Regions from separate parts of the Streptomyces sp. GbtcB7 genome, predicted to be linked through region 3. Evidence: riboswitches for the same ligand, from Rfam matches in the RefSeq annotation. Region 3 holds a riboswitch; each other region holds the start of a gene.

What was found. Region 3 has a riboswitch for cyclic di-AMP ahead of KVT44_RS13375 (C40 family peptidase). Riboswitches for the same ligand answer to the same signal wherever they lie in the genome.
Positions count from the first base shown of each region.
Region 1: another riboswitch for cyclic di-AMP. It lies ahead of KVT44_RS42405 (C40 family peptidase); the one in region 3 lies ahead of KVT44_RS13375 (C40 family peptidase).
Region 2: another riboswitch for cyclic di-AMP. It lies ahead of KVT44_RS04775 (M23 family metallopeptidase); the one in region 3 lies ahead of KVT44_RS13375 (C40 family peptidase).
Region 4: another riboswitch for cyclic di-AMP. It lies ahead of KVT44_RS22455 (transglycosylase SLT domain-containing protein); the one in region 3 lies ahead of KVT44_RS13375 (C40 family peptidase).

Region 1 covers NZ_JAGXJM010000036.1:15,660-23,471, forward strand. Annotated here, with positions in the region: gene KVT44_RS42390 (triacylglycerol lipase) at 1-665, shown strand, start outside; gene KVT44_RS42395 (peptidoglycan DD-metalloendopeptidase family protein) at 864-2,429, shown strand; gene pcrA (DNA helicase PcrA) at 2,525-5,071, opposite strand; cyclic di-AMP (ydaO/yuaA leader) riboswitch at 5,387-5,559, shown strand; gene KVT44_RS42405 (C40 family peptidase) at 5,567-6,736, shown strand; gene KVT44_RS42410 (tellurite resistance/C4-dicarboxylate transporter family protein) at 6,832-7,806, shown strand.
Region 2 covers NZ_JAGXJM010000002.1:435,087-442,898, reverse strand. Annotated here, with positions in the region: gene KVT44_RS04790 (DNA topoisomerase (ATP-hydrolyzing) subunit A) at 1-998, opposite strand, end outside; gene KVT44_RS04785 (pitrilysin family protein) at 1,278-2,618, shown strand; gene KVT44_RS04780 (pitrilysin family protein) at 2,615-4,003, shown strand; cyclic di-AMP (ydaO/yuaA leader) riboswitch at 4,310-4,470, shown strand; gene KVT44_RS04775 (M23 family metallopeptidase) at 4,483-5,247, shown strand; gene KVT44_RS04770 (GntR family transcriptional regulator) at 5,460-6,155, shown strand; gene KVT44_RS04765 (HPr family phosphocarrier protein) at 6,338-6,619, opposite strand; gene KVT44_RS04760 (bifunctional GNAT family N-acetyltransferase/acetate--CoA ligase family protein) at 6,798-7,812, shown strand, end outside.
Region 3 covers NZ_JAGXJM010000006.1:320,736-328,547, reverse strand. Annotated here, with positions in the region: gene KVT44_RS13380 (hypothetical protein) at 1-1,107, opposite strand, end outside; gene KVT44_RS13375 (C40 family peptidase) at 1,273-2,706, opposite strand; cyclic di-AMP (ydaO/yuaA leader) riboswitch at 2,763-2,933, opposite strand; gene KVT44_RS13370 (diacylglycerol kinase family protein) at 3,049-4,410, opposite strand; gene KVT44_RS13365 (response regulator transcription factor) at 4,713-5,417, shown strand; gene KVT44_RS13360 (HAMP domain-containing sensor histidine kinase) at 5,414-6,898, shown strand; gene KVT44_RS13355 (hypothetical protein) at 6,946-7,344, shown strand; gene KVT44_RS13350 (hypothetical protein) at 7,344-7,583, shown strand; gene KVT44_RS13345 (PP2C family protein-serine/threonine phosphatase) at 7,586-7,812, opposite strand, start outside.
Region 4 covers NZ_JAGXJM010000013.1:157,696-165,507, forward strand. Annotated here, with positions in the region: gene KVT44_RS22440 (ATP-grasp domain-containing protein) at 1-834, shown strand, start outside; gene KVT44_RS22445 (FAD-dependent oxidoreductase) at 862-2,064, shown strand; partial or broken gene KVT44_RS22450 (HAD family hydrolase) at 2,369-3,172, shown strand; gene KVT44_RS22455 (transglycosylase SLT domain-containing protein) at 3,310-3,999, opposite strand; cyclic di-AMP (ydaO/yuaA leader) riboswitch at 4,004-4,164, opposite strand; gene KVT44_RS22460 (hypothetical protein) at 4,437-4,760, opposite strand; gene KVT44_RS22465 (CocE/NonD family hydrolase) at 4,744-7,023, opposite strand; gene KVT44_RS22470 (polyprenyl synthetase family protein) at 7,321-7,812, shown strand, end outside.

The DNA of each region.
Region 1 (7,812 bases), on a different contig from region 3:
CCACCGGGACCAAGCCGCCGGTCGTGCTGCTGCACGGCTTCATCGACAACCGTTCGGTCTTCGTGCTGTTGCGCCGCAATCTCGCCCAGCACGGCAGGCAGCACATCGAGTCGCTCAACTACTCGCCGCTGACGAACGACATCCGCGCCGCCGCGGAGCTCCTCGGGCGGCACATAGAGGACATCTGCGAGCGCACCGGGCGCGATCAGGTGGACATAGTGGGGCACAGCCTCGGCGGACTGATAGCGCGCTACTACGTCCAGCGCCTCGGCGGGGACCTCCGCGTCCGCACCCTGGTCACGCTCGGCACGCCGCACGCGGGCACGAAGGTCATTCCGCTGATGAACGCGCACCCGATCGTCCGTCAGATGCGCCCGGGTTCGGAGGTGATCGAGGAGCTGCGCAAGCCCGCGCCCGACTGCCGTACACAGTTCGTGAGCTTCTGGAGCGACCTCGACCATCTGATGGACCCGCTGGAGACCGCCTACATCGACCACCCGGACCTGCTCGCACAGAGCGTCCAAGTGAGCGGAATCGGACATCTCGCCCTGCCCGTCCACCCCGCGGTCGCCGCCGGGATACGGCAGGCACTCGACTTCGAGGAGACACGGGCCCGCCCCGCCGCCGCGCCCGCCGCCGAAACGGGGGGTCTGACAGTGGCGTAACGCCTCCACAGAACACCCTCAACATCGAACGGCAATCGAACGCCAGGCCAAAGCCGTGCCCGCCCTCCCCCGAAACACGGCCGAATGCCCGTTTCCCGAGCGGAGGAAACCTGCGGAAGATTGTCGCGCCCGCGTACCGCCGGGTACAGTCGCCGCACTGCTCTGCCAGCCCCTGTTGTCGAGGCGAAAGAGAAGTTGGTGAACGACCGTCACCCGTCGGGGACCGTAACGCCCCCGGCTCCGGCCTCCGATGCCGCCGCGGCGCCCTATGCGTCGTACGGTGGCCAGGAAGCCCAGTACGGCGACTTCACCTCGTACGACGGCTACGCCACCACCGGTACCTACGCGACCGGAAGCTTCGAGACCACGGGTTTCGAGACCTCGACCTTCGCGGCCGACCCTCTCTTCGGCGACATGTCGGGCGGCGACGGCACGGGTTCATACGACGCCACGCAGTGGAGCACCGGCAGCCACCAGATGCCGCACTACGACCCGTACGCCGCACAGCACCAGGCCGCGTACGACACGGGCGCCTACGACACCACCGCCTGGGCGAGCGGATACCAGCAACTCGCCGACATCCCCGCGCAGCACCCGGGCCCCGAAGGCACCGGCCAGTGGGACGCGGCCGCCTGGCTCCAGGCCGAACAGACCGGCCAGACCCAGCAGTGGACCGCGCACACCCAGGAGACGGGCGCGTACGACGCCACGCAGTGGAACACCGCGGGCGAACACGACCCGTACGACGGGTACGAGCAGCACCAGCAGGCCGAGTCGTACGAGCAGCAACTCGCCGCCGAGGCCTACGAGCATCAGCCAGCGCCCGAGTCCGACGTGGACGACCAGACCTTCGACCGGCCCTTCGACCAGCAGGCGACCGCGACCTTCGAGCAGGTGTCGTACGAGGAATCCGGCACCGCGGAGGACGAGTTCGAGGACGCCGGTGACGCGCAGGACGCGCCGCTGCTGGAGGACATGGAAGAGGTCACTCCGGCCCCCCGTGCCGCCAACCGGTCCGCGTCCCGTTCCCGGCGGCGCACCCCGGCGAAGCGTTCCGCCCTGCTGACCGTCGCGGTGCCCTCGGCCTGTGTGATGGGGGTCGCGGGGATCGCCGCCGCCTCCGTGGGCACCATCGGCGGGAACGACAGCAAGGACAACACAACCCTCAGCGCGGCCGACGGGACCGCGGTGAAGCCGTCGGCCGCCAACAACAAACTGGACACCCAGCTCCAGAGCCTCTCCGCGGGCGCGGACGACTTCGCCGACCGGGCCAGCCGGACGCAGGAACGTATCGACCTCAAGGCTCAGCAGGCCGCCGAGAAGCAGAAGGCGGCGGCGGAAGCGGCTCGCAAGGAGCGGCTGCGGCCGAAATTCGTGCTCCCGGTCACGCAGAGGGGCCTCAGCGCCTACTTCGGCCAGGCCGGCATCAACTGGATGTCCGTGCACACGGGCATCGACTTCCCGGTGTCGTACGGCACGCCGGTGATGGCCGCGACCGACGGCACCGTGCGGACGCAGTGGAACAGCGCGTACGGGAACATGGCGATCGTCACCGCGATGGACGGCACGGAGACCTGGTACTGCCACCTCTCCAGCTACAAGGTTCCGTCGGGGACGGTCGTGAAGGCCGGTGACCAGATCGCGTTCTCCGGGAACTCCGGCAACTCGACCGGTCCGCACCTGCACTTCGAGGTCCGCCCCGCGGGCGGCTCCGCGATCGACCCGCTGCCGTGGCTGCGCAGCCACGGCCTGGACCCGACGTAACCCACGAGGCCTCGGGCCCGACGTAACCCACCGGCCCCTCACCCGACGACGTGACCGAACGCCGTCGCCGGGCGCCAAGCTGCCGCCCCGTAGAACTACAGCTTCTCCACCGGCGCGTACCGCAGCAGCAACCGCTTCGGCTTCGCCTCGCCGAAGTCGACCGTCGCCTCCGCGTTCGCACCCGTTCCCTTCACGCCGACCACGGTGCCCAGGCCGAACTGGTCATGGGTGACCCGGTCGCCGACCGCGAGCGAGACCACCGGCTTCTCGGAGATCCCGCGGCGTGTCGCGAAGCCGGAGGCGCCGGACGCCGCGGACCGCGAACGCGAGGACGACAGCGAGGCAGCCACACCGGAGACGGGCCCCGAGGGCATGGGAGCGGTCGCGCCGGTGCGCTTCCACTCCAGGTGCGTCTCCGGGATCTCCTCCAGGAAACGGGACGGCGGGTTGTACGAGGGCTGGCCCCAGGCGCTGCGCATGGACGAACGGGTGAGGTACAGCCGCTCCCGCGCGCGCGTGATGCCTACATACGCGAGGCGCCGCTCCTCCTCCAGCTCCTTGACCTGTCCCAGCGCGCGCATGTGCGGGAAGACGCCGTCCTCCATGCCGGTGAGGAAGACGACCGGGAACTCCAGGCCCTTGGCGGTGTGGAGGGTCATCAGCGTGATGACGCCGTTGCCGTCCTCCTCGTCCGGGATCTGGTCGGAGTCGGCGACGAGCGCGACACGCTCCAGGAACGCGGAGAGCCCACCGGACGCCGCACCAGCACCAGCAGCCGCCGCACCCGCAGCAGCGCCCGCCCCCGTGCCTTCGCCCTCGCCCTCGCCGGTCTCCTGCTCGAACTCCAGGGCCACGGCGGCGAGCTCCTGAAGGTTCTCGATCCGGGTCTCGTCCTGCGGGTCGGTCGAGGCCTGCAGCTCGGCGAGGTAGCCGGTGCGCTCGAGGACCGCCTCCAGGACGGTCGCCGGGCCCGCGCCGGACTCGACGATCGTGCGGAGGTCCTCCATGAGCGTGTTGAACCGCTTCACGGCGTTCGTCGACCGCGCCGCCATCCCGTACGCCTCGTCGACGCGGCGCAGCGCCTGCGGGAAGCTGATCTTCTCGCGCTGCGAGAGCGCGTCGATCATGGCCTCGGCGCGCTCGCCGATGCCGCGCTTGGGAACGTTCAGAATGCGGCGCAGCGGGACCGAGTCCTCGGGGTTGGCCAGGACCCTGAGGTACGCGAGGACGTCCCGGACCTCCTTGCGCTCGTAGAAGCGGACGCCGCCGACGACCTTGTAGGGCAGGCCGACGCGGATGAAGACCTCTTCGAAGACACGGGACTGGGCGTTCGTCCGGTAGAAGACGGCGACGTCGCCCGCCCTGGCCTCGCCCGCGTCGGTGAGACGGTCTATCTCGTCGGCGACGAACTGGGCCTCGTCGTGCTCGGTGTCGGCGACATAGCCGGTGATGTTCGAACCGGCGCCCGCGTTGGTCCACAGGTTCTTGGGGCGGCGGGACTCGTTGCGCTCGATGACCGCGTTCGCGGCGGTCAGGATCGTCTGGGTGGAGCGGTAGTTCTGCTCCAGCAGGATCGTCGTCGCGTCCGGGTAGTCCTCCTCGAACTGGAGGATGTTGCGGATGGTCGCCCCGCGGAAGGCGTAGATCGACTGGTCGGCGTCGCCCACGACGCACAGCTCGGCGGGCTCGAGCTCGCCCTCGGCGGGCGGCACGTCCTCGGGCCGGTCACCGGCGACCGGGCCGACGAGCTCCCTGACCAGGGCGTACTGCGCGTGGTTCGTGTCCTGGTACTCGTCGACCAGGACGTGGCGGAAGCGGCGCCGGTAGTGCTCGGCGACGTCCGGGAAGGCGCGCAGCAGGTTGACCGTGGTCATGATCAGGTCGTCGAAGTCGAGCGCGTTGGCCTCGCGCAGCCGCGACTGGTACATCGCGTAGGCCTGGGCGAGGGTCTTCTCGAAGCCGTCGGCGGCCTGGGCGGCGAAGTCCTCCTCGTCGATCAGCTCGTTCTTCAGGTTCGAGATCTTGGCGCTGAAGGACTTGGGCGGGAAGCGCTTGGGATCGAGATCCAGATCACGGCAGACGAGCGCCATCAGCCGCTTGCTGTCGGCGGCGTCGTAGATCGAGAACGAGGAGGTGAAGCCGAACTTCTTGCTCTCGCGGCGCAGGATTCGCACACACGCGCTGTGGAAGGTCATCACCCACATCGCGTTCGCGCGCGGGCCGACGAGCTGCTCGACGCGCTCCTTCATCTCGCCCGCGGCCTTGTTCGTGAAGGTGATCGCGAGGATCTGGCCGGGGTGGACATGGCGCTCGCCCAGCAGATGGGCGATGCGGTGGGTGAGCACCCGGGTCTTGCCGGAGCCCGCGCCGGCCACGATGAGCAGCGGGGAGCCGGAGTGCACCACGGCCGCGCGCTGGTTCTCGTTCAACCCGTCCAGCAGGGCCGCCGGGTCCACGGCGGGGCGGTGCGCGCCGTCGCGGTAGTAGGCGTCCCGGCTCGCGGGCACGTCGAAGCGGCCGCCGAACAGGTCGTCCGGAAGCGGCTCCGGCGCCCCGTCCTCGGGCGGCGGCGGGGGCTCTTCCTCGTGGGCCCCGGAAGGCTGGAGGTCCGCCAGAAAGCTGTCATCAAAGAGGCTGCTCATCGCTCTCCGAGTCTAGGCGGCCCCACTGACAACCCGCGGCCACCCTGGAAACCCGACCGGTTTTTCCGCGACCGCGCATGATCGCTTTCCGTGACCGCGCATGATCTCTTTCCGTCGCCCTTTCCGCCGCGGACGCCGTCACCGTTCAGGATCGTTTCATTACGGTCAGCCACAGTCAGTCCCGATCAATGGCCCTCAGGATCAAGGTCACAAAAATGTATCGGGCATATCGCACATCAAACTTCACAGAACACTTATGAGTTGGCTAGCGTGCCGGGCAGGCCGCTCGACCCAACCGGCGAACATCGCCGGGCCGTGCGGCCTCCGCCGAGTCCGGTGCGCCGTACGGCAGCCGGAGCCGGGGACCCAACCGACCTTGGGGTGAATCGGTCCAACTGTCCGCTGGGACAAGGACCGTAGGGCAAACCTTCCGGAATCACCCGCCCGAACCCGACAGCTAACTCGGTAGGCGGAAGACGGAAGGAGTCGCCTCTCTTGGCGTCGCATCGCAAGTGGAGTCCTACGGGTACGCGCATAGCGGGTATACGGACCCCCGCCCTCGCCACGGCGGCCCTCACCTCCGTGGCCCTGCTCTCCCAGACGGCGAACGCCGCGCCCTCGGCCGACTCCAAGCCGAGCATCGAAGAGGTCGAGAAGAAGGTAGACGACCTCTACCACCAGGCCGAGGCGGCGACCGAGAAGTACAACGCGACCAGGGAGAAGACCGCGCAGCAGCGCAAGCGCGTCGACTCCCTCCTCGACGACGTGGCCCAGCGCACCGAGAAGCTCAACACCGCGCGCGAGGAGCTGGGTTCGTTCGCCGCGGCGCAGTACCGCACCGGTGCCTCCGCCCCCGACACCGCGACCCTCCTGCTGGCCGACAATCCGCAGGACTACTTCGACCAGACCCAGCTGATGGACCGGCTGACCAGCCGCCAGAAGGTGGCCGTCGACGACTACATCACCGAGCAGGCCGCCACCACCAAGAAGCGCGCGGAGGCCTCCCAGAGCCTGCAGACGCTCACCACGACGCAGAGCGCGCTGAAGACGTCCAAGGCCGACGTGCAGCGCAAGCTCGCCGAGGCGCGCGACCTGCTCTCGAAGCTGACCGCCGAGGAGAAGGCGCGGCTCGCGGCGATCGAGAAGAAGAAGCAGGAAGCGGCCGACCGCAAGGCGGCTGAGCTGGCGCAGCAGCAGGCCGCGGCGGAGAAGAAGGCCCAGGAGGCGGCCGCCCAGCAGCAGACGACCTCCGCGACCACCGGCACCACCGGGACCACCGGGAGTTCGGCCACCGACTCCTCGTACACCGCCAAGGCCGACAAGGCCCTCGCCTTCGCCCGCACCCAGATCGGCAAGCCGTACGTCTGGGGCGCGACCGGGCCCGGCTCCTACGACTGCTCCGGCCTCACCCAGGCCGCCTGGAAGGCCGCGGGCGTCGATCTCCCGCGTACCACCTGGGACCAGGTCAACGCGGGCACGACGGTGCCGCTCTCCGACATCAAGCCCGGTGACCTCGTCTTCTTCTACGACGACATCAGCCACGTCGGCCTCTACATCGGCAACGGCATGATGATCCACGCCCCCAAGCCGGGCGCGTACGTCCGCGAGGAGTCGATCTTCTACGGCGGCGAGTCGATCATCCACAGCGTGGTGCGTCCGGCCTAACGCCTCGACGCCCGCCGCGCGCGCGTGGGGCTCATCGAGCTCCACGCGCGCGTGGCCCGCCGCCAACCCGCTCGAAGGTCCTTAGCATCGGGCCCATGTCAGCCATCTCCCCGCCCGGCACCCGGTGGACCGGCCTGCGCACCTGGTGGGCGCAGAGTCCGCCGGGCGCCGGAGCCGCGATCCTGGCCACCGGCATCATCTCGATCGGGCTGGAGCAGACCGGCTACGAGATCCTGTCCCGGATCGTGCTGGCCCTCGCGGCCGTCGGCTGGCTCGGGCTCGCCGCGGCCTTCGTCGTACGGCTGCTGCGGGAGCGGGAGCGATGGCTGACGGAGGCCGGTACACCGAGCGCGCTCACCGCGGTCGCGGCGACCACCGTGCTCGGCACGCGGCTGGTCACGCTGGGGTGGGAGGTGTCGGCCGAGGCCCTGCTCGCCCTGTCGGCGGCGCTCTGGCCGGGGCTGCTCCTCCTGGTCGTACGGCAATGGCGGCCCCGCATGCCCGGAGCGGTGTTCCTCGGCTGTGTGGCCACGCAGGGGCTCGCGGTGCTGGGCGCGACGCTCGCCGCCGCGACGCACACGGACTGGCTCGCGCACACCGCGCTGGTGCTGTTCTGGCTGGGGCTCGTGCTCTACGCGGCGGCGCTGTTCTACTTCGACTACCGCGAGGTCGCCACGGGCGCCGGGGACCAGTGGGTCGCGGGCGGCGCGCTCGCCATCTCGGCGCTGGCGGGGTCGAAGCTGATCCTCGCGTACCAGGCGAACATCTACCTGTGGAACAACGACGACAACGGCGTGCTGCGCTGGGTGACCGAGGCGCTGCTCGTGCTCGTCCTCGGCTCGTACTGCGTGCTGGCCGTGGCGGAGGCCCTGTGGCCCCGACCGCGCTACGACGTGCTGCGCTGGGCGACCGTGTTCCCGCTGGGGATGACGGCGGTGGCGGCGCTGTCGGTCGCGGCCGCCATCGGCGTCGGTTGGCTCAGGGGGCTCGGGCAGGTGCTGCTGTGGATCTCGGTCGCGGCGTGGCTGGCGGTGGCGGCCGTAGCGGTCAGGCGTCCGCGGGAGCCGTAGCGGTCA
Region 2 (7,812 bases), on a different contig from region 3:
TAGAGCTGCTCCAGGACCGCTTCCGGCACGAAGCCGTTCTTGATCTCGATGACCAGGCGCAGTCCGTGCGAGCGGTCGGTGAGGTCCTTGACGTCGGCGATGCCCTGGAGCTTCTTGGCGTTGACCAGGTCCTTGATCTTGCTGATCACCTTCTCCGGGCCGACGGTGAAGGGCAGTTCGGTGACGACGAGGCCCTTGCGGCGCGCCGTGACGTCCTCCACCGACACCGTGGCGCGGATCTTGAAGGTGCCGCGGCCCGACTCGTAGGCGTCCCTGATCCCGGTCAGGCCGACGATCCGGCCGCCCGTGGGCAGGTCGGGGCCCGGCACGTACTTCATCAGCGTGTCCAGGTCGGCGCCCGGATAGCGGATCAGGTGGCGGGCGGCCGCGATGACCTCGCCGAGGTTGTGCGGCGGCATGTTCGTCGCCATACCGACGGCGATCCCGGACGAGCCGTTGACCAGCAGGTTCGGGTACGCCGCCGGGAGGACGTCGGGCTCCTGCTCCTGGCCGTCGTAGTTCGGCGTGAAATCGACCGTGTCCTCGTCGATGGACTCGGTCATCAGTGACGTGGCGTCGGCCATCCGGCACTCGGTGTAACGCATGGCGGCCGGCGGGTCGTCATTGCCGAGCGAACCGAAGTTGCCGTGGCCGTCGACCAGCGGCAGGCGCATGGAGAACGGCTGGGCCAGGCGCACGAGTGCGTCGTAGATCGACGCGTCGCCGTGCGGGTGGAGCTTACCCATGACCTCGCCGACGACGCGGGCGCACTTCACATAGCCGCGGTCGGGGCGCAGCCCCATCTCGTTCATCTGGTACACGATGCGGCGGTGCACGGGCTTGAGGCCGTCACGGGCGTCCGGCAGGGCTCGCGAATAGATGACCGAGTACGCGTATTCGAGGAAGGAGCCCTGCATCTCGTCCACGACGTCGATGTCGAGGATCTTCTCCTCGTACGAGTCGTCGGGCGGCGGGGTCTTCGTGCTGCGGCGGGCCATCGCTGCTGCGGCTCCTTCACAGTCTCTGCCGGGGCATGAACGGGTTCTGACGCGCACCATTGTGGACCGCCGCACTGACAACGCCGACCGCGACCCGTCCATAGAGGCTCCACGGAGCCGCGTTCCGCTCGCTCACGGTGAACGGAAGTCCGGCCTCCCACCTCAGGAATTCTCGCTCTCGGCGTACGAGGTGCGGGAACTTCGCCACCTGTCGGCGCGCTTGCATACAGTGGCAGGACCGGCAGGAATTCTGCAGTTTCCGCGATCGAAGGGACGTACATGCCCATGGGTCACACGGCCACAGCTGAGGCAGGCTCCGGCGGCCTGACAGCGACCGAGCACCGCCTGGCCAACGGCCTGCGCGTGGTGCTCTCCGAGGACCATCTGACCCCGGTCGCGGCGGTGTGCCTCTGGTACGACGTCGGCTCACGGCACGAGGTCAAGGGCCGTACCGGCCTTGCTCACCTTTTCGAGCACCTGATGTTCCAGGGCTCCGGCCAGGTGAAGGGCAACGGCCACTTCGAACTGGTGCAGGGCGCGGGCGGCTCCTTGAACGGAACGACCAGCTTCGAGCGCACCAACTACTTCGAGACGATGCCCGCCCACCAGCTGGAGCTCGCCCTCTGGCTGGAGGCCGACCGCATGGGCTCGCTGCTGGCCGCACTCGACGACGAGTCCATGGAGAACCAGCGGGACGTCGTCAAGAACGAGCGCCGCCAGCGTTACGACAACGTGCCCTACGGCACCGCCTTCGAGAAGCTGACCGCGCTCGCCTACCCCGAGGGCCACCCGTACCACCACACCCCGATCGGGTCGATGGCGGACCTGGACGCGGCGACCCTGGAGGACGCCCGCGCCTTCTTCCGCACCTACTACGCGCCGAACAACGCGGTGCTCTCCGTGGTCGGGGACATCGACCCGCGGCAGACGCTCGCCTGGATCGAGAAGTACTTCGGCTCCATCCCCGGGCACGACGGCAAGCCCGCCCCGCGCGACGGCTCGCTGCCCGAGGTCATCGGCGAGCAGCTGCGCGAGGTCGTCGAGGAGGAGGTCCCGGCGCGCGCCCTGATGGCCGCCTACCGGCTCCCGGAGGACGGCACGCGCGCGGCCGACGCGGCCGACGTGGCGCTCACCATCCTCGGCGGCGGCGAGTCGTCCCGGCTCTACAACCGGCTCGTACGCCGCGACCGCACCGCCGTCGCGGCCGGGTTCGGCCTGCTGCGGCTCGCCGGAGCGCCCTCCCTGGGCTGGCTGGACGTGAAGACGTCCGGTGACGTCGAGGTCCCGGTGATCGAGTCCGCCGTCGACGCGGAGCTCGCCCGGTTCGCCGAGGAGGGCCCCACGGACGAGGAGATGGAGCGCGCCCAGGCCCAGTTGGAGCGCGAGTGGCTGGACCGGCTCGGCACGGTCGCGGGCCGCGCCGACGAACTGTGCCGGTACGCCGTCCTGTTCGGCGACCCGCAACTCGCCCTGACGGCCGTACAGCGCGTCCTGGACATCACGGCCGAGGAGGTCCAGGAGGTCGCCAAGGCCCGCCTGCGCCCCGACAACCGCGCGGTGCTCGTGTACGAGCCGGTCGCCGCCGACACCACCGAAGAGGACGAGGAGGCGGCGAAGTGACCGAGCTCGCCACCATGGACTTCCACCCGCAGCCCCAGGCGGGTCAGCCCAAGCCCTGGGCCTTCCCGGCGCCCGAGCGCGGCACGCTGGACAACGGCCTGACCGTGCTCCGCTGCCACCGCCCCGGCCAGCAGGTCGTCGCCGTCGAGGTGCTGCTCGCCGCGCCGCTGGAGGCCGAGCCCGCGGGCCTCGACGGCGTCGCCACGATCATGGCGCGCGCCTTCTCCGAGGGCACCGACAAGCTCTCCGCCGAGGAGTTCGCCGCCGAGCTGGAGCGCTGCGGCGCCACCCTCGACGCGCACGCCGACCACCCCGGCGTACGGCTGTCGCTCGAAGTGCCCGTCTCGCGCCTGCCCAAGGCGCTCGGGCTGCTCGCCGACGCCCTGAGGGCACCGGCGTTCGCGGAGAGCGAGGTCGAGCGGCTGGTGCGCAACCGGCTCGACGAGATCCCGCACGAGACGGCCAACCCGGCCCGGCGTGCCGCCAAGGAGCTCTCCAAGGAGCTGTTCCCGGCGACCTCGCGCATGTCGCGCCCGCGCCAGGGCACCGAGGAGACCGTCCAGAAGATCGACTCGGCGGCCGTACGCGCCTTCTTCGACAAGCACGTACGTCCCGCCACGTCCGTCGCCGTGATCGTCGGCGACCTGACCGGTGTCGACCTCGACGCGCTGCTCGCCGAGACGCTCGGCGACTGGACCGGTTCGTCCGCCGAGCCGCGCCCCGTGCCGTCAGTGGCCGCCGACGACACCGGCCGTGTGATCATCGTGGACCGCCCCGGCGCGGTCCAGACGCAGCTGCTCATCGGCCGTGTCGGCGCCGACCGGCACGACCGTGTGTGGCCCGCCCAGGTGCTCGGCACGTACTGCCTCGGCGGCACCCTCACCTCGCGCCTGGACCGCGTCCTGCGCGAGGAAAAGGGCTACACCTACGGTGTGCGGGCGTTCGGCCAGGTCCTGCGCGCCGCGCCGGACGGAACCGGTATCGCGATGCTCGCCATCAGCGGCTCCGTGGACACCCCGAACACCGGCCCCGCGCTCGACGACCTCTGGAAGGTACTGCGCACCCTCGCGGCAGAGGGCCTGACGGACGCCGAGCGCGACATCGCCGTACAGAACCTGGTGGGGGTGGCGCCCCTCAAGTTCGAGACCGCGGCGGCCGTCGCGGGCACGCTCGCGGACCAGGTCGAGCAGTACCTGCCGGACGACTACCAGGCGACGCTGTACCAGCAGCTCGCCGCGACCGGCACCGTGGAGGCCACCGCGGCCGCCGTGAGCGCCTTCCCGGTGGACCGTCTGGTGACCGTCCTGGTCGGCGACGCCGCGCAGATCCGGGAGCCCGTCAAGGCCCTCGGAATCGGTGAAGTGACCGTCGTTTCGGCGGAGTAGAGGTTCACGGAGTAGAGGTTCAGCGGCTCAGTGGGGGCCGGCTGTAAGCCGAGCCGCACGCGGAGCGGACGAGCGTGACTCCGTAGGGCCCGGGTGACTGAAGAGTCGCCCGGGCCCCTTTTTGATCGGATTTCCGCTCGGGTTCTCGCTCGGACTTCATCCCCAAGATGTCCGTATTGGTAGGGAGGTTGCCTGTCTGCCCTGTGGCATGCACTACAAAAGCCGTGATCCGTTTGTTGATTGAAAGACGCCCCGTCTAGCGTCGGTGCGGCTGTTCGTCAGGCAGTGCGCCGCGCCCGCGGCACCGGACAGTCATCGCCGAGTCCCCGTACGGCGCGAGCCAGGGGAGCCGGGGACCCACACGTAGTCCCTGGGGTGAATCGGACGCCCTCCCTGGAGGGGGTCCGTAGGAGACCTTCCTGCTCCGAACCCGTCAGCTAACCCGGTAGGCGAGAGGGAAGGAAAGGATCAGCCCCTACATGGCGTTCACCTGTGGCCCCGGGAAACACCGCCGTCCGAGCCGCGTGAAGCGCTCCACCACGAACGCTGTCGGCGTCGCCGCGCTCACCACCACCGGTGTCATCGGAACCCTGGCCGCCCCGGCACTCGCCGCGGACGCCTCCGTCGAGCAGACCGGGCTGACCCAGGCCGTCACCCTCGGCGACAACGTCGCCGCCCAGATCGACGCGCAGGCCGCCGCCCAGCAGCGCGCCGCCGACGAGGCAGCCGCGCGCAAGAAGGCCGAAGAAGCCGCGCGCAAGAGGGCCGCCGAGGAGGCGAAGAAGGAGCGCGAGGCCAAGGAGCGTGCCGCCCGCGCCGCCGAGCGCAAGCGCCTCAACACCTTCGTCCTGCCGATCACCGGCTCGTACATCTCCACCGGCTACAAGACCGGCGGCAGCCTCTGGTCCTCCGGCAGCCACACGGGCGTCGACTTCCACGCCGCCTCCGGGACCTCGGTCCACGCGGTCGGCTCCGGCACGGTCGTCACGGCCGGCTGGGGTGGCGCGTACGGCAACCAGATCGTCCTGAAGATGCACGACGGCACCTACACGATGTACGGCCACCTGTCGTCCATCGGTGTCTCCGTGGGGCAGACGGTCACCCCGGGCCAGCAGATCGGCCTCTCCGGCTCGACCGGGAACACCACGGGGCCGCACCTCCACTTCGAGGCCCGTACGACGGCGGAGTACGGCTCCGACATGGACCCGGTCGCCTATCTCCGCTCGCACGGCGTGAACGTCTGACGCTCGCACACCCCGAACGTCTGACGACCGGCGTCAACACTTCCGAAGCCCCGGCTCCCTCCAGCCGGGGCTTCGTCGTTTCGAACGACTGTCTGTCCAAAAAATATCCATGGATTCCGGCCCGCCATCGGAAATTCCGGTTCTCTGCAATAGAGTCACTGAACAAGCGTCAATCGACCGCGTTTCGCGGGGATTAAGGCGGAGGTCCGGTCATGCGCATTCCCGCGCACTCGGTATGCACGGCGATCCGTGACGACATCGTCGCGGGTGTCTACGAGCGCGGCAGCCGGCTCACCGAGGAACTGCTCGCGCGACGCTATGGCGTCTCGCGGGTCCCCGTGCGCGAGGCCCTGCGCACGCTGGAGGCCGAGGGCTTCGTCGTCACCCGTCGGCACGCGGGCGCGTGCGTCGCGGAGCCCACCGAGCAGGAGGCCGCGGACCTGCTCGAGATGCGCATGCTCCTGGAGCCGCTGGGCGCCGCGAGGGCCGCTCAGCGGCGCACCGAGGCCCACCTCAAGGTGCTTCGAGGCCTGGTCAGACTGGGTCAGGAGCGGGCCAGGAGGGGGAACAGCGAGGATCTGCGCTCGCTCGGCGGCTGGTTCCACGAGACTCTCGCGCAGGCCTCCGGGAGCCCCGCGCTGACCTCCACGCTGGCCCAGCTGCGGCACAAGATCGCCTGGATGTACGCGGTCGAGGCGCCGGCCAATCCGGCGGAGTCCTGGGCGGAGCACGGCGGGATCGTGGACGCGGTGGCGCGCGGCGACAGCGAGCGGGCGCGGGCCGTCACGGCGCTGCACGCCGAGCGTGCGACGGTCGCTCACCGGCTGCGTTTTCCCGGTGGGGGAGATCGTCCGGAACGTGTGAGGACTTCGCAACATCCCGTAAACATGACGGGCGTGCGTCATTAACACCGGCGCCGTATACAAAGAGGGGTAATTCGCGGGGGATTATTTCTGCTGCCCGCAATTGGAAAAAGCGAAGGGCCCGCCCGATGTTTTCAGGCGAGCCCTTCGAATGCGCGCGGGGCGGGTCTTTTGGTGCGAAGGCCACTCCCGCCATCAATTGAGGAACCCCGCTCGGAGGCTCTTTCTCAGACGGTCTCGGGGAGCTCCTCGAGACCCTCCGCCACCAGCTTCGCCAGCCGGTCGAGCGCGGCGTCCGCGCCCTCGGCGTCCGAGGCGAGGACGATCTCCTCGCCGCCCTGGGCGCCCAGGCCGAGGACCGCCAGCATGGAGGCCGCGTTGACGGGGTTGCCCTCCGCCTTGGCGATCGTCACGGGGATACCGGAGGCCGTGGCCGCCCGGACGAAGATGGAGGCGGGACGGGCGTGGAGGCCCTCGGCCCAGCCGACGTTGACGCGGCGCTCAGCCATGTGATGCTGCCCTTCAGGTGTTCAGGGTTGTCTAGACCAGTGTTCCACAACGTGAAGCGAGTCCGGGCAGGGTGTTGTTCCCGTCCCGAACTCCGCGTCGGATCCCGGCCTGGATCCGACTTCGGTGCCCCTAGCCTGCCTCGCGCCGTTGTCGGACGCGAGCCGTACTCTGGGGCCCATGCAGACCTCGTCGGACCGGCACGAGTACCCCTCCCACTGGGAGGCCGACGTGGTGCTGCGCGACGGCGGCACCGCCCGCATCAGGCCCATCACCGTCGACGACGCCGAGCGGCTGGTGAGCTTCTACGAGCAGGTCTCGGACGAGTCGAAGTACTACCGCTTCTTCGCGCCCTACCCGCGCCTGTCCGCCAAGGATGTCCACCGCTTCACGCACCACGACTTTGTGGACAGGGTGGGACTCGCGGCCACGGTCGGCGGCGAGTTCATCGCCACCGTACGCTATGACCGTATTAATGCCGATGGACGGCCCGCCTCGGTACCCGCGGACGAGGCCGAGGTCGCCTTCCTCGTGCAGGACGCCCACCAGGGCCGCGGCGTCGCCTCGGCCCTCCTGGAGCACATCGCGGCCGTCGCCAGAGAGCGGGACATCCGCCGTTTCGCCGCCGAGGTACTGCCCGCCAACACCAAGATGATCAAGGTGTTCACGGACGCCGGGTACCAGCAGAAGCGGCACTTCGAGGACGGCGTCGTACGCCTGGAGTTCGACCTCGAACCCACCGACCGCTCGCTCGCCGTGCAGCGCGCGCGGGAGCAGCGCGCCGAGGCGCGGTCCGTGCAGCGACTGCTCGCGCCCGGCTCGGTCGCCGTCATCGGAGCGGGCCGCACCCCCGGCGGAGTGGGACGCAGCGTCCTCGACAACCTGCGCGCGGCCGGCTTCACCGGGCGGCTGTACGCCGTGAACAAGGCACTCCAGGAGAAGGAGCTCGCCGGCGTCCCGGCCCACCGCTCCGTCCGCGACATCGCCGAGCCCGTCGACCTCGCGGTCGTCGCCGTACCCGCGCCGTACGTCCCCGAAGTCGTCGCGGAGTGCGGCGAGCACGGGGTGCAGGGCCTCGTGGTCGTCTCCGCCGGGTACGCCGAGAGCGGCCCCGCCGGACGCGAGCGCCAGCGCGCACTCGTCCGCCAGGCGCGTACGTACGGGATGCGCATCATCGGACCGAACGCCTTCGGGG
Region 3 (7,812 bases):
GTCCGGGCCGTCGTCGCGGGCCACGCGCCGTGCCCGTACGGTGCCCGCGACCCGTTGGAACGTCCGCGTCAGCTGGTGGAGCGGGTTGCCCTCCTGACCGGCGGACGTCTCGTGCGCACCGGACGCCGTCGTCCGGAGGTCTCGGAGCTCGGCCAGCGCCGCATGCGCGAGTTCGGTCGCCTCGCGGTACTGGTCGCGCGACTTCGTCATGGCGTCGAGTGCCTCGGCGTAGACGGCCACCAGCGCCCGCGCCTCCTCCAGCGTCAGCAGCTTCCACTCCTCCCGGAGGCCGGCGAGGGCGTCCTCCGCCGTTTCCGGCAGCGGCCGGGGCAGCGCCGCGTACCGTACGACCTTCTCCAGGAGCTCCGTCGGCTCCGAGCCGTCGAGGAACACGCTGCGTACGGTGCAGTCCTGCTCGTCGTACCCGGGCCGGGCGGGGGAGCCGGGCAGAATCACGGCGCCGCCGCGCGGCACCCGTACGCCCAGGTCGTACAGCGCCCAGTTGACCGCCTGGAACTGCTCGGGCGCGGCGCGGTGTTCCACGACCCGGTGACGCAGACCGGGCGGGAGCAGCCGGGCCAGCGGGAGGCGACCGCGTTCGTCGGTGGTCATCGCCTCGTGGATGACGACGTTGATGCTCCAGCTGTGCTGCGCGGCCTCCTTGAGCAGGCGGCGCAGTGCCTTGTCCTCCTGCGGCAGCGGGTTGATGTCCCGCAGGCGGAGCCCGGCCACGATGTCGTGGTCCCAGGGGACCTCTTGTCCCTCGGGCCAGAACATGGTCGCGGGAGAGGGCCACGCGAGGTCCCAGGGCCGTTCCGCCTCGGCCACCAGCGTCCAGCGGGTTCCCTCGGCGGCGTGTTCGCGTCCGTCCGTCGTGAGCCGTGCGCGAACCGGGACGGCGTCGTCGACCAGCCAGCGCGCCTCGAAGACATGCCCCTCGGGGTTCGAGGGGTCCTCCGCCTCCAGGAAGTCGTGGATCGTCTCGGCGGCCTTCAGCCTCCGCAGGTTCTCCCTGAGGATCTCCTGCGGGGCGGGCCCGACGTGGCGCCCGCCGGCCAGCCAGACGGTTTCCGGAGCGGTGGCGCGGGCGGTGGAGGGCTTGGGCATGAGTCACTTTGCGGTGGGAGGCGGCGTGGCCTCCCAGTATGGTCAGCGCAGGTGGCCGGTCGGGCGGCGAGGCCCGCGTGGATCACGTACATCCCCTATTGCGGAACTTTGGCCGTTCCAGTGCCTTATGTGTGCTTTGAGGCGCTGGAGACGTCGCTGCATCCGTCACGCCGGGCGCAGCGCGCTGTGGATCGCCTTCTGTCCGGCGAAGAAGATGGACTCTTCGCGTATCGAGGCACCCGGGCTGGGGGCGTGGATCATCATGCCGTTGCCGGTGTAGAAGCCGACGTGGCTGACGTTGTCGTAGAAGAAGATCAGGTCGCCGAACTGGATGTCGGTCAGGGGAATCGCCGCACCGGCGGTCGCCTGCCCGTGCACGGTGCGCGGGAGTGCGACCCCGGCGGCCCTCCAGGCGGCCTGGACGAGGCTGGCGGAGTCGTACGAGTCCGGCCCGGTCGCGCCCCAGACGCACGGCTTGCCGATCTGCTCGCGGGCGAAGGCGAGGGCCTTGGCGGCCTTCCCGCCGTACGCCGACTCCGCGGCGCCGACCGCGCCGACGGCCGTGTTGACCGCGCCGGTGTAGGCGCCGGTGCCTACGGGCATGCCCGCGGCCAGGGGCATCCCCGCGCCGAGGGACATGTCGGCACCGAGGAGCATCCCCGCACCCATGGACATGTCCGTGGCCGGCGGTACGCCTCTGCCGAGGGACATGTCCGCGCCGGGAGGCATGCCCGCGACCAGGGGCATCCCCGCGCCGAGGGACATGTCCGCGCCGAGCGGCATCCCCGTACCCATGGACATGTCCGCGCCGAGAGGCATCCCGGTGCCGAGGGACATGTCCGGGCCGAGAGCGGTCGACTGCTGTCGCTGCCATTCCTCCGCGGCCTGCCGGCGAGCCTGGTCCTCCGGGGTGGGCCAGACACCCTCGGCCGGACGTGACTCGATCGCCGCGGGCCCGGGGTTCCACCGTGCGGCGTGCTTGGACACCAACTCACGGGCCAGCGCCAGCTTGCGCTGGATCTTCTCCTTGGACGTCTTCAACGAGGACTGCCCCGGTCCGGCGGGCAGCGCGGGCAGCAGGGCCGTGGCGGCCTCCTGCGCGGGTTGCGGCGCAGGCTCCGGCGCGGCCGGCAGCGCGGCGACGGCCCTGCCCGTCAACTCGGCCACGGGCCCGGCGGCCGCCTCGGCGGAGGGGCCCGCGGTCAACTCAAGAACGGGGCGGGCGGTCAACTCCCGCCCACGGTTGGTGAGCCCGTCCTCCGGCCGCTTCGCCGGGCCCGTGGGCCGCGCCTCGGCCGGGCGGTTCGGCATCCGGTCGGCCGGCAGCCTGGCCGGCGCGGACGGACCCAGCTGCGTGCGCGCCGCGTCGAACCAGGTCTTGGTGATGTCGTCGAGGGCGGGGTCGCGGCGCCTGCGCGCGGTTTCCGGCGCCGGGTTGACGCGGCTTCGGCTCCCCGTGGTCATCGCGCGGGTCCCGTTGACGAACCCGACGGCGTTCTCGGCCTGGTCGTAGAGGGAGCTGATCCGCTGCTGCACCTCCTCGCGGCTCGGACCGTCCGCGCCACTGAGGGCGGCCGTCGCGCGTGCGGAGTCGGGCATGCCAGGGAGGCTGTTGCCTCCGGGGCGCGGGGTTCGTTCCGGCGCCATGGGAGCCGTACTCCTTCCGTACTCCGCCTACCGGGCCGGCTGTCGGGTTCGGGCGGAAGATTCCGGAAGGCATGCCCTACGGCCCTTGCCCGATCGGGCAGTTGGGCCGATTCACCCCAAGGTCGGTTGGGTCCCGGTTCCTGTTGCCACGGGGGCACCGGATTCGGCGGAGGTCGCGCGACCCGGCGAGGTTCGCCGGAGGGAGTCGTGCGGCCTACCGCCAACTTAGCCAATTTGTGTGCCTGGTGTGAAGATTGGAGCGCGAACTGTCCGATATGTAATTGTGACCTTCGTCTACGTGTCCCGGCCACGACCAGGATGTCGTACGACCGCTGTTCGCCCCATGGTCGCCGCGAGCGTGCGCAATCGGCGCCAGTCCAAAGGGGGTTGGGCCTCCGGCACACCGGGCCGTTCCTTGGGGACGCGGACGCGCAGGGCGCCGGGTTCGACGCGGCAGTGGACCGGGGCGGGCAGGACCAGGGCCTCGCCGTCGATGCCGGCCTCGATCTCCGCGCGGTCGGCGTCGATGACCACCTCACGGGTGGTCAGGACCGCGAGTCCGTCCGGCGCGGGGTCCAGTACGAGCGCGGCGGCCTCGGCCGCGCTGTCCACCGTGATGCCGAGGACACCGAGCAGCCCGGAGTCGAGCCGTTCGCGGCGGCCGAGACCGGCCGGATCGTTGGTGCGGTAGGGGTTGTTGCTCACCAGTACGGCCTGCGGGGCGTCGAGCGTCGTGTCGCCGGCGCGGGCGGTCAGTCGCGGCCCGCGCTGGCGGGTGAGCAGGTCGGGCAGGAGGTCCAGGATGGTGCCGATCTTGTCGTCGCGGTACGCGGGGCTCTGCACGACCGCCGCGTACGCGCCGAAGGAGGCGTTGTTGACGAACGGGTGGCGGCCGGCGAAGCCGAGGTCCACGCGGAGTTCGACGCCGTCGGTGAGGGCGTCCAGACAGGTGGCCGGGTCGTCGCGGTCGAGGCCGAGGTCCATGGCGAAGTGATTGCGGGTGCCGGCGCAGACCACCAGGAACGGCAGACCGTGTTCGGCGGCGACGGCCGCGACCAGCGCCTGGGTACCGTCACCGCCGGCGACGCCCAGCAGATCCGCGCCGTCCGCGACGGCGGCCCGGGCCAGCGCGGTGACGTCCTGGTGCTTGTCCGGGTCGAGGAGCACGACCTGCGCGCCGAGCCGCTCCGCCTTCTCCCGCAGTCCGAACTTCGCCACCTTGCCGCCGCCGGAGTGCGGGTTCATGAGGAGGAAGGGGCGCCGCGGCGGTGGTGCCCTGCGTTCCTTCGGGCGCGGGGCGCGCGTCCGGTCGCTCCGCAGGGCGTACCGGCCGCTCCAGACGGCCACGGTCCACAGTGCCAGGGACACGGGAACGGCCCAGAGCAGCCCGGCCACGGCGAACAGGGTGAGCACGGCGCCGGGCGCGACGGCCGCCAGCACGGCCGCCACCCAACGGAGCGGGCCGCGCCGGGTCAGCGCCCACCACAGCGCCGCCGCCGTGACGGCCACGCCGAGGAGCGCGGCAAAGAGCAGCAGTACGCCGTCCACGCCTCCGTAACCGAGCGGCAGCAGCACCGCCAGCGCCGCCGCGACCAGCGCGGCCCTGGCCGCCCACCGTTTCCCGTGGCCGACCTGCGCGCTCGTGTCCACACCCATCGCTCCTCCACGGACGTCGTAGAAGTCCGGCCCTGGTGGGCCCGGCCGCACGGAGGCCTGGTTCGGCGGGTCGTCGGCTGTGTGCGGGGTCGGCCATCGACGACACAGTCGTATGCAACCGTCGGGTCAGGCCCCGCGCAACCGCCACGCTCCGCCGGGCCCGCGCCGACCGGGGCCGGTCCGAACGGTTCTCACCGAACCCTTGGTCCACCCCTCGGGGCCGGGACCGTCGTGGCTGATGCACGATGGGCGGCGGCGGGCCCCGGCAGTACGCCGGGGTGTGGCGGGGAGGGACAGTGGTGATGAGTGGGCAGCGCGGCCGTGTCCTGGTCGTGGACGACGACGCGGCGATCCGCCGCTCGCTGGAGCGGGGCCTGAGGCTCGGCGGATTCACCGTGGATCTGGCCGACGGGGGCCGACCGGCCCTGGCGGTGGCCCGGCGGACGCCGCCGGATGTGATCGTGCTGGACATCTCGATGCCCGACCTCAGCGGCATCGAGGTGTGCAGGGCACTGCGGGACGAGGACAACGACGTACCCGTGCTGATGCTCTCCGCACTCGACGAGACCGCCGACCGGATCGCGGGCCTGCAGGCGGGCGGCGACGACTACCTCGTCAAGCCCTTCGCCCTGCAGGAGCTGGTCCTGCGGCTGGAGGCACTGCTGCGGCGCAGGCCGCCACGGGACAGCGGCACCGTACGGGCCGGCGGGCTGCTCCTGGATCCCGCCGCCCGCAGGGTGAGCCTCGACGGGCGGCCGGTGGAACTGACCCGCCGCGAGTTCGAACTCCTCCACTTCCTCGCCCGCAACGCCGGCATCGTGCTCAGCCGGGACCAGCTCCTCGATCGCGTATGGGGCTACGACTTCGAGGTGCGCACCGACGCGGTGGACACCTTCGTCAGCTATCTGCGCCGCAAACTGGAGACGTCGGGGCGCTCCCGGATCATCCACACGGTACGAGGCGTGGGCTTCGTCCTGCGCGACGACGACCCGCGGGAGCGGCCGTGAGACTCTCCACTCGGATCGCCCTGGCCGTCGGCGCCACCGTGCCCGTACTGGTACTGGCCACCGGCTGGCTGCTGCTGCGGCTGGTCGCCGCGGATCTGCACGATCAGCAGGACACGCATCTGCGTGAGCGCGCGGTGGCCGTCGCCAAGGACGCCCGGAGTCTGCTGCGCGCGAGCGCCGCCGACCGGTCGGCGGCGGTGGAGCAGGCCCGCGAGCGCCGGGTGTTCACCTCGGCCCTGGACGTGGGCGTACGACTGATCGGCCCCGAGGAGACCTTCACGGGCGGCCCGCAACCGGCGGCCGACGTGGCGCTGCCCGCCAGGGCGCCCGTGCCGGTCACCCTCCGTGCCGACGGCAGGAGCTGGCGGATCCTGTCGACCCGGGTGACGGGGGCGCGCCCCGGTGTGCGCGGCACCCTGTGGCTGTTCGCGTCCGACACCGCCGCCGACACCCAGGTGCGCCTGGTCCGACGGCGCGCGGTGACCGTCGCCCTGCTCGCCGCGCCGCTGTCCGGGCTGCTCGCCTGGGCCGTCGCCACCCGGGCGAGCGCGCCGCTGCGCCGTCTGCAACGCCGGGCGAGCGGCCTCGACCCCCGCTCCAGTTCCACCCGCCTGGACCACACCCCGACGCGGATCGCCGAGGTCGACGACCTCGCACACACCCTGCAGACCGTCCTGGCCCGCTACGACGAGCAGGCGCTCAGGACCGCCGAGGCACTGGCCACCGCCCGCTCCTTCGCCTCGGCGGCCTCGCACGAACTGCGCACCCCGTTGATGAGCATGCAGACCAACCTGGAGATCCTCACCGAGCATCCGGAGCTCGCCGGACCCGACCGCGACGAAGTGCTGCACGACCTGAGCCGCGAACACGCGCGCCTCCTCGGGGTCCTCGTCATGCTGCGCGACCTCGGCCGCGGAGACCTCGTCGAGGCGGACGCCTTCGGCCCGGTCGACCTCGCCGACCTCGTCGAAGCGAGCACGGAGGAACAGCGGCGACGCCATCCGCACGCACGGGTGACCGGCCACTGCGCACCGAGGCTGCGCGTACACGGCTGGGAGGCGGGACTGCGGAGCCTGGTGGACAACCTGCTCGTCAACGCCCTGGTCCACGGACACACGGACGGGCAGCCCCCGCAGGTCGAGGTGACCTTGCGCGCGAGCGGCGCCGACGCGCTCCTCGTCGTCGAAGACCGGGGCCCTGGCATCCCGCCCGCGCTGCGCACCGAGGTCTTCGAACGCTTCCGCCGCCGACCGGACAGTCCCGGCTCCGGCCTCGGACTGACCCTGGTCGCCCAGCAGATCGCCCTGCACCGAGGTGGGATCCGGGTACTGGACCGGCCCACGGGTCCGGGTACCCGCGTCGAGGTCACCCTGCCGCTGAGCGACGGCACCGCGGACACGGGGGCCACGCTTCCGTTCCCGCGCAACTGGATGATCACGACCGCCGACCGGCCACAAGAATTCCACAAAGACGGCTCCTAGCTTTCCCGGCGAGAGGGCAGTCGCCCGTGAACGTGGAGGAGTTCGTCATGCCAAGCACCAGGAAGACCGTGATCTCGGTCGTCTCGTTGGTCGCCGCCGGATCGCTGTTCGGCGCCGCCACCGCCGACGCCGCGACTCCCGCGCCGTCCGGCACCCCCACGGGCGACGGCGCGGCGGCGCTCTGCAAGCGCGCGCCGAAGATCGACCGGCGGATCGACCGGATCCTCACCCGGCTGCGCGCGGACGCTTCCCAGCGTGGCTCCATCGCCCGTCTCGAGCAGCGGGTGGCGAACGCCAAGTCCGCGGGGCACACCCAGATCGAGACCTACCTGAACGACCGGCTCACCGTCCGGCGTTCCCTGGTCCCCACCCTGGAGACCCGCCAGAAGGACCTGGCCGACGTCGAGAAGTGGTGCGGCGCCCACGACAACGGTCGTACGAACTGATGCGCGCGCGCCACACCGTGCCGGCCGTACTGGCCGCCCTGCTGTTCCTGGCCGGCTGCGGCCATGGCGGGAGCGCACAGAGCACGCAGGGCACGCACAGCACACAGACCGCACAGGGCACGCAGACCACTCGGCAGCCCGCACCCACCTCCTCCGCGGACCTCGGTCACCTGCGGAAACTCGTCGACGACGCCGATTCCGCGGCGAGCGCGGCGGAGTCGGACATGGCCCGGGAGTGAGGTCAGCGTTGCGCCGACGGGGGCGATCCGGCGGGATGGAGCCGGTGGTGGCCGTCGACGGAACGGGTGGCGAAATGCGGTCGATGCGGGTGGTGGGAGGCGGCGCGTTCGATGATCAGGAGGGCGGCGTCGTCGCCGGGGTGGTCGCCGACATGCGCGAGGAGGTCGTCGTGGATGTGCCGCATCAGGGCGTCGGGGCTGGAGACGGGAAAGGAGGCGACCCGCTCGA
Region 4 (7,812 bases), on a different contig from region 3:
ATCCCCAGTCCGGCGGCGGCCTTTCCGCAGTCGTACGAGGAGATCGTGGCGTTCGCCGAGAGCGCTCGGTTTCCGATCGTCGCCAAGAACCGGGAGGCGTTCGTACGCCGCAGCCAGCCGGCGGTGAACGGGACGACGAGGATCGCGACCCGGGAGGGGCTGCTGTCACTCGCCCGGGACTGGGGTGATCAGCCGGGCGTGATCCTCCAGGAGTACCTGCCCAGGGAGGAGGCGGAGGACTGGATCGTGCACGCGTACTTCGACGCGGACTCGACGCCGCTCGCGATGTTCACGGGCGTGAAGGTCCGCTCCTGGCCGCCGCACGCGGGAATGACGGCGAACGCGTACGTCGTGGACAATCCGGAACTCGCGGACCTCGCCGCGCGTTTCATCAAACAGATCGGCTTCAGCGGCGTCATCGACCTCGACCTGCGCTTCGACCGGCGCGACGGGCAGTACAAACTTCTCGACTTCAACCCCCGGATGGGCGCGCAGTTCCGGCTTTTCGAGAACGAGTCGGGGATCGACGTCGTCCGGGCCATGCATCTCGACCTGACCGGGCGCACCGTTCCCGAAGGGGAACAGCGGGCCGGTCACCGGTACATCGTGGAGAACATCGACCTGCCGGCCCTGCTCGCCTACCGGCGCAGCGGCTACACGACCCCGCACGCGCCGGCTCGCGCGAGCGGCACGGAGTTGGCCTGGCTCGCGGGTGACGACCTGCGGCCGTTCTTCACGATGCTCGCGCGCTTCGTGCGGCCGGGCGCGAGGCATCTGTATCAGCTGTGGCGGACCAACCGCCGTGGCAACAGCACCAGTACGACCACGAAGTGACGAAAGTATGTCCTGGGGAGGGACTTCGTGAATCATCCGGTAGCAGTCATCGGTGCCGGCCCGTTCGGCCTGTCCACCGCCGCCCATCTGCGGGCGCGTGGCATCCCGGTGCGCGTGTTCGGCGAGCCCATGGTGAGCTGGCGTGACCACATGCCCGAGGGGATGCTCCTCAAGTCGACCCCGGTCGCGTCCAGCCTCGACGCCCCGCAGCCCGGCCACACGATCGCCGACTACTGCGACGCGGCGGGGACCCGCCGGCTCGTCACGGACGAGGACATCATTCCGGTCGAGACGTTCATCGCGTACGGCGAGTGGTTCCAGCAGCAGCTGGTGCCCGAGTTGGAGCGGGTGCGGGTCGTGTCCGTCGACCGCCGGGGCAGCGAGGGCTTCGAACTCAAGCTGGACTCGGGGGAGTCGTTCACGGCGCGGGCGGTCGTCGTGGCCACGGGACTGTACGGACTCGCCCATCTGCCGCCCGAGCTCGGCGGCGCGGCGGCGGACGGACCCACACCCACCGGCCCCGTCTCGCACAGCTCCCAGCACCACGACCTCGCCCGGTTCTCCGGCAAGGAACTGATCGTCGTCGGCGCGGGCCAGTCCGCGCTGGAGACGGCGGCGCTCGCGGCGGAGGCGGGCGCGCAGGTGCGGGTGGTGTCCCGGGGACGGGGCAGGGTCGCCTTCGGCGCACCGCCCTGGAAGCAGCCGAAGTTGCGTCCCGAGTCGCCCTTCGGACGCGCCTGGTCCCTGTGGGCGCTCAGCTACTACCCGCACCCCTACCGCTATCTGCCCGCCGAGGCCCGGCACTACCTGGTCCGCCGGGTGCTCGGCCCCCTCGGGGCGTGGTGGCTGCGCGACCGCTTCGAGGGCAAGGTCGAGGTCAGCGAGGTCTCCGGGATCGTTCGCGCCGACGTCTCCGACGGGCGTCCGGTCCTCTCCGTGCAGACCCTGGGCGGCCGGAGCGAGGAGCTCGCCGCCGACCATGTCATCGCGGCGACCGGTTATCGCGTCGACATCGCCGCGATGGACTTCCTGGGACACGAGTTGCGTACGGCGCTCGCGGTGAGCCGCGGCACTCCCAAGCTCGGTGCGGGGTACTGCTCCTCGGTGCCCGGGCTGTACTTCACGGGGTTGCCGGCGGCGGCTTCGTACGGGCCGGTGATGCGGTTCGTGTGCGGTACGGAGTTCGCTTCGCCGCGGCTGGCCAAGCACTTGGCGAGCGCGCACGGGTGAGGTGACCGGGGCCAGTACGGCCGGAGGGGTCGGTGACTGGTGGGCCACGCCGTGAGCGGGGCCCAACCCGCCGCGTCGGAGCTCGTGTTGGGCTCAGGCGGCCACAGTCACCGCAGCCGCGTCATCCTCTGGAGTGACATTCCGCTCGGAGTCTTTTCGTACCGTCCGCATCGGTGGGCGGGGGCGGACGTGCACTTTGTACGCCCGGTACGCCCCGTACGGTGAACGGCGTTGCTGACGGGATACCGGACGTCGTCCGGTTCACGCCGGGCCGACGAGTCGTTCGATCCGTATTCTTCGGATCATGGCCGCTCCGACTGCATATTCACTTATCGCCACTGACCTGGACGGAACGCTGCTCCGCGGCGACGACACCCTCTCCGACCGGTCCCGGGCCGCGTTGGAGAGGGTGGCCGAGGCGGGCGCCCGACACCTGGTCGTGACAGGGCGCCCGGCGCCGAGAGTACGACCGTTGCTCGACGAACTCGGCGGCGCGGGGCTGGCGGTGTGCGGGCAGGGGGCGCAGCTGTACGACGCGGCGGCGGACCGACTGCTGTGGTCGGTGACCCTGGACAGGGAACTCGCGGAGACCGCGCTCGGCAAGATCGAGGCGGAGGTCGGGCTGCTCTACGCCGCGGTGGACCAGGACGGCGTGGACGGGCTGACGCTCATCGAGCCGGGGTACGTGATGCCGCATCCGACGCTTCCGGCGGTACGGGTGCGTCACCGCGACGACCTGTGGACGGAGCCGATCAGCAAGGTGTTGCTCCGTCACCCGTCGCTGTCCGACGACGAGTTGGCCTCGGCGGCCCGGGGTGTGGTGGGCTCGTTGGCCACCGTCACCATGTCGGGGCCGGGGACCGTCGAACTCCAGCCATGCGGCGTGACCAAGGCGACCGGTCTGGCGCTCGCCGCCGCCCACCTCGGTCTCACTCCCGCCGCCACCATCGCCTTCGGCGACATGCCCAACGACATCCCCATGTTCGACTGGGCCGCCCGGGGTGTCGCCATGGCCAACGCCCATCCGGAGCTGAAGGCGGTGGCCGACGAGGTGACGCTGTCGAACGAGGGCGACGGGATCGCGGTGGTGCTGGAGCGGCTGTTCCCGTGCCGGTCGGATCGGTTCCGGGAGTCCGGAGAGCCCGGTGCGTCCCGGCAGCTCTCCGAGTCTCTCCGACCTCATCAACCGCATCAGCCCCGGCAGTCGTACCAGCCCTACCGGTCCAACCAGCCCCACCAGTCCTGTCAGTAGGGCCCGTTGACGTTGTCGATCGAGCCGTACTTCGCCGCCGCGTAGTTGCAGGCCGCCGTGATGTTCGCGACCGGGTCGTAGATGTTCATCGACGTGCCCGGCACGTGGTAGGCCTTGAACGTCGGGTCGATGACTTGGAGCAGGCCCTTGGAGGGGATGCCGGCCTTGGCGTTGGAGTCCCAGTTGTTGATGGCCAGGGGGTTTCCGGAGGACTCGCGCATGACATTGCGGTGGATGCCGTTGTAGGTGCCGGGGATCTTGGCGCGGGCCATGACGTCCAGCGAGTGCTTGATCCATCCGTCGAGGTTGTTCGCGTACGTCTTCGAGGTGGTGGGCGCCGTCTTCGCCTTGGTGGGGATTTGGACGGTTTTGGTGCCCACGGTCAGGGTGAGGCCCGGACGGAGCGTCGTCGGGTCGGGGCCTATGACCGCGCGGTTGGCGGCGTACAGCTTCGCCGCGCCGCCGCTCTTGGGGTACTTCTGCGCGATCTTGGCCAGGGTGTCGCCCGCGACCACCTTGTACGTGATGAGCTGGACATCGGTGGTGGTGGCCGTGGCGGCCTGCGCGCAGGTCGCGCCCACGAGCGGAAGGGCGAGTGCGACTCCGCCCATTCCCGCGGCGAGGATGCCCCGAGTGAGCATGCTGTGGATCTTGAAGCTGCGGTGCTTGCCTCGTGCGGACATGGCGAATTCCTCTCCGGCGCCTGCGAAGTGAGCTGTCGGGTTCGGGCGGGAGCTGCCCGGCCGCACGGTGTGTGCGACTTCACCCCTAGCCGTTCCGGTGTCCGGATCGGCGGCTTACCTGGGTCCCCCGCTCCTGCCGTGCGTGTGTGTGGGTGGCTGGGATATTCCGGTCGGCGGCAGGATTGGGCGGTCCGTCCGGATCGACGTGAACGTATGCGAGAGCACATGTCCGGAACAAGCCCTCATTTCCCGGTGTAGATCGCTTTCACCTGCGCAATATGAGGGCGAAAATGCCCGATTAATCCGGAACGTGACGCTCAACTTGCCTTATGCAAAGGGGGAGTCGTCAAGAGGGGATAAAGAGCCCACTCCGCATGGGAGTGACCCAATTCACGCGACCAAGCAGAAATAAAGCGGCACTGGCGGCAAAACGGACATCAGGCTTCGAGTGTCCAGGCCGGTGAGCCCGCGGGCGGAGCCGGGCGTACCTCCCACACGGACTGGTCCGTGTCGGGGTCGTCGTCGGGGAGCCGGCCGGTGTTGGGCTTGAAGTAGAGGCCGTAGGCCCAGTATTCGGGGAGTTCGTGGCACATCAGGTCCGGGTAGAGCCCGAACTCCTGCCCCGCGTAAGCCCTGTTGATCCTCGCCACCGCCTCGGCCCGGGGAATCCCGAAACGCGTGACCATCTCGTCGGCCATCTCGCGGAAGTACGCGAGCATCCCCTCGTCCAGGGCCATCAGGAACTCACCGGTCCGCGCCATGCTCCTCAGGGTTGCCCATGCCGCCGTCGGGCCTCCAGTCCGCCGTCCGGGGGATTCTTCTCTCCCACGTCCGATGGAAGACCACCTCGTTGCCGTCCTTGCAGATCAGCTCGTTCGAGGTGATGAACTCCCGGTCGTCGCAGCCGAGTTCGGAGCGTGTCTCGACCCGTGCGTCCCAGGGCAGCTCCGGGCGGTGCAGACGGATCGACCTCGTCGAGCGGGTACGGGCGGAGAGCGGGTCCCACTCGTCGATGGTGTACGTGTCCCGGGCGTCCTCCGTGCATTCGAGGCCGTCCGGGTGGACACGGGTGCCGTCCTGGCGGGGGTCGACCTCCAAACGCCACTCGCCCCTCGCCACGTCACGGGCGACCAGGCGTTCGGGGCGGGGCTCGTCAAGGGTGGCCGGGGACGTCACTCCCAGGGGTTCGGACTGCTCCGGCTCCTCGAAGGTGATCCTCGGGTCCGACTCCCTTGCTCGCACCGGAAGTTCGAGGGAACTGCCCGCCGGGTCCAGGATGAACCCCGCCGCCGAGCCCGGCTGGGGCCAGATCCACGGCCAGTAGGCGGAGGACAAGGAGAGCCGGATGCGGTGGCCGGACGGGAACGCGTAGCCGATGGCGGTCAGGTCGAAAACCACGTCCTCCGTAGAGCCCGGTTTCCAGGAGACCGCCTGGTTGGGGCCGTAGCGCGCTGACAGGTTCAGAGCACCCCGGGTCACCAGCGTCGAGGAACCGTCGGCAGCGACGTCGCACACCCGGGCGATCACCTGGCCCCAGGGGGAGTGGGACGTCAGACGGAGGCGGACCCTGGGGCGCCCCAGGATCCAGGTCTCCCCCGGGACCTCGAACTCGAAGCAGGCCGACCTCGCGTCCTCCTCCCGCTGGTTCGGCGGCAGGTCCGCGTCGTTCCCGACGGGGCGGAAGCGGCCCGCGTCCACGCCCGTGTGCTGAGGGGAGCGCACCAGCACCGGTGCGCCCCGCAGCGCGTACGCGATCGGGGTCACGGAGGGGGAGGGCCAGGCGGTGTCGCCCACCCAGCGGCCGGGGAGGGACGGGTACGTCGTCGCCGGGGGGTGTGCGGCCATGACGTAGGAGCGCAGGAGGGGCTGCGCCATGACGTCACGGTCGTTCACGCCGGGGTCCGGATCGTCGTTCACCTCGGGGTCCGGATCGTCGTTCACGCCGGGCCCTGGTTCGTCGTTCACGCCAGGGTCCGGATCGGCGGTCGCGCCGGGGCCCGGATTTTTGATCACACCGAGGTCGGGACTGAACACACCGAGGTCGGGATGGCCGATCGCGTCGGGGTCGGGCTCGGGCTCGGGGTCGGGCTCGGGGACGCTCGTAGCGGTCGGCCTGAGCCAGTGGTCCCACCACCCCAGCGTCTCCTGGAGGAAGCCGATCGCCGGGCCCGGCGGCAGGCCCCGGTCCGGGTACTGGTGGCACCAGGGGCCGATCAGGCCGCGCACGCGCTCGGCGGGAAGGCTCTCGACCAGCCGCGGCACCGTGTCGCGGGACGGGTCGTGCCAGCCGCCCACCGCGAGCACGGCGGCCCGGATCCCTCCGTATCCCCCGTCCTCGCGCACACCGGCGTGGCGCCAGTACGCGTCCCGGGTCGGGTGGGACAGCCACGTATGGATGAACGGCTCCACCGTCTCCAGGCGCTTCACCCACATGTCGCGCCACATCACCTGGCCCACGTGCGCCGGATCCGGCGGACGGGCGACGTCGGCGAGCGCCGTGGCCGCCCGGGCGTGCGTCTCGACGGCGAGGACGGAACCTCCCATGCGGTGCCCGTCGTTGTCATAGGGATCGTCGGTCGCGCAGACCGTGACGATCGCCTTGAGCGGTTCGGGCGCGAGGGCCGCGATCCGGAGGGAGGTGAAGCCGCCCCGGGAGATGCCGAACATGCCCACCGCGCCGCTGCACCAGGGCCGGTCCGCCAGCCAGTGGATCACTTCCACCCCGTCGGCCCGCTCGCTCTCCCCGTACGGGTCCGCCGGCGCGCCCTCCGAGTTGCCGAAACCGCGGGCATCCACCCGGACGGACGCGTAGCCGTGGCCCGCGTACCAGGGGTGGCGCTGCCAGTCGCGTGGCGCGGTCCGGTCGGTGAGCCGGTCCGGGAGATATTCGAGGAGCGCGGGGACGGGCGCGTCGGTCAGCGGGCGCCACGCGCGCGCGTGCAGGCGGGTGCCGTCTGGGAGAGGGATCCACAGATCCTCGCGAGTCGTCTCGTGCGAGAAGGACGTACGGATGTGCATGCTCATCACGGTGTCCTGGGTGATGCGTCCAATATCGGGTCATATCGACTGATCAAGAACATACCGCCCGTGATCCCGTACCGCCCGGGTGTGGGACTGTCTGCCGCTCGGGGGACATCGGGTGGCGGGGGAGAGGGAAGTCGGGAGGAAGTCGGCAGTGGGGACGGTGGGCGCTCGTGGTGATCGAAACGTGACCGGATACGCTGACTTGAGTGATGGCAGCGACACATCGACAAACCGTGTCATCGACCGAATGATCGACCGAGTTCGCCATGTGATCGTCAGCAGACAGGAGAACCTCTCGTGACCGTCGTCGGGCCGTTCGGGCTGAGCGTGCGGGACCAGGCTCTCGAAGCCGATGTCCAGGCCGGATTGACGGCTGTGGAGGAGGGCTTGCTCGAAGTCACCAAGAGCGAGGTCCCCTTCATCACAGAGGCCGCGCAGCACCTGCTGCGCGCCGGCGGGAAGCGGTTCCGTCCGCTGCTCGTGATGCTCGCCGCGCAGTTCGGTGACCCCTACGCGCCGGGTGTCGTGCCCTCGGCCGTGGTCGTCGAACTGACCCATCTCGCCACCCTGTACCACGACGACGTGATGGACGAGGCCGACGCACGGCGCGGCGTGCCCAGCGCGAACACCCGCTGGGGCAACTCGGTCGCCGTGCTCACCGGCGACTTTCTCTTCGCGCGCGCGTCCCACACCCTGGCCGACCTCGGGCCCGAGGCCGTCCGTATCCAGGCCGAGGCGTTCGAGCGGCTCGTCACCGGACAGATCCTGGAGACGGCGGGGCCGCGCGAC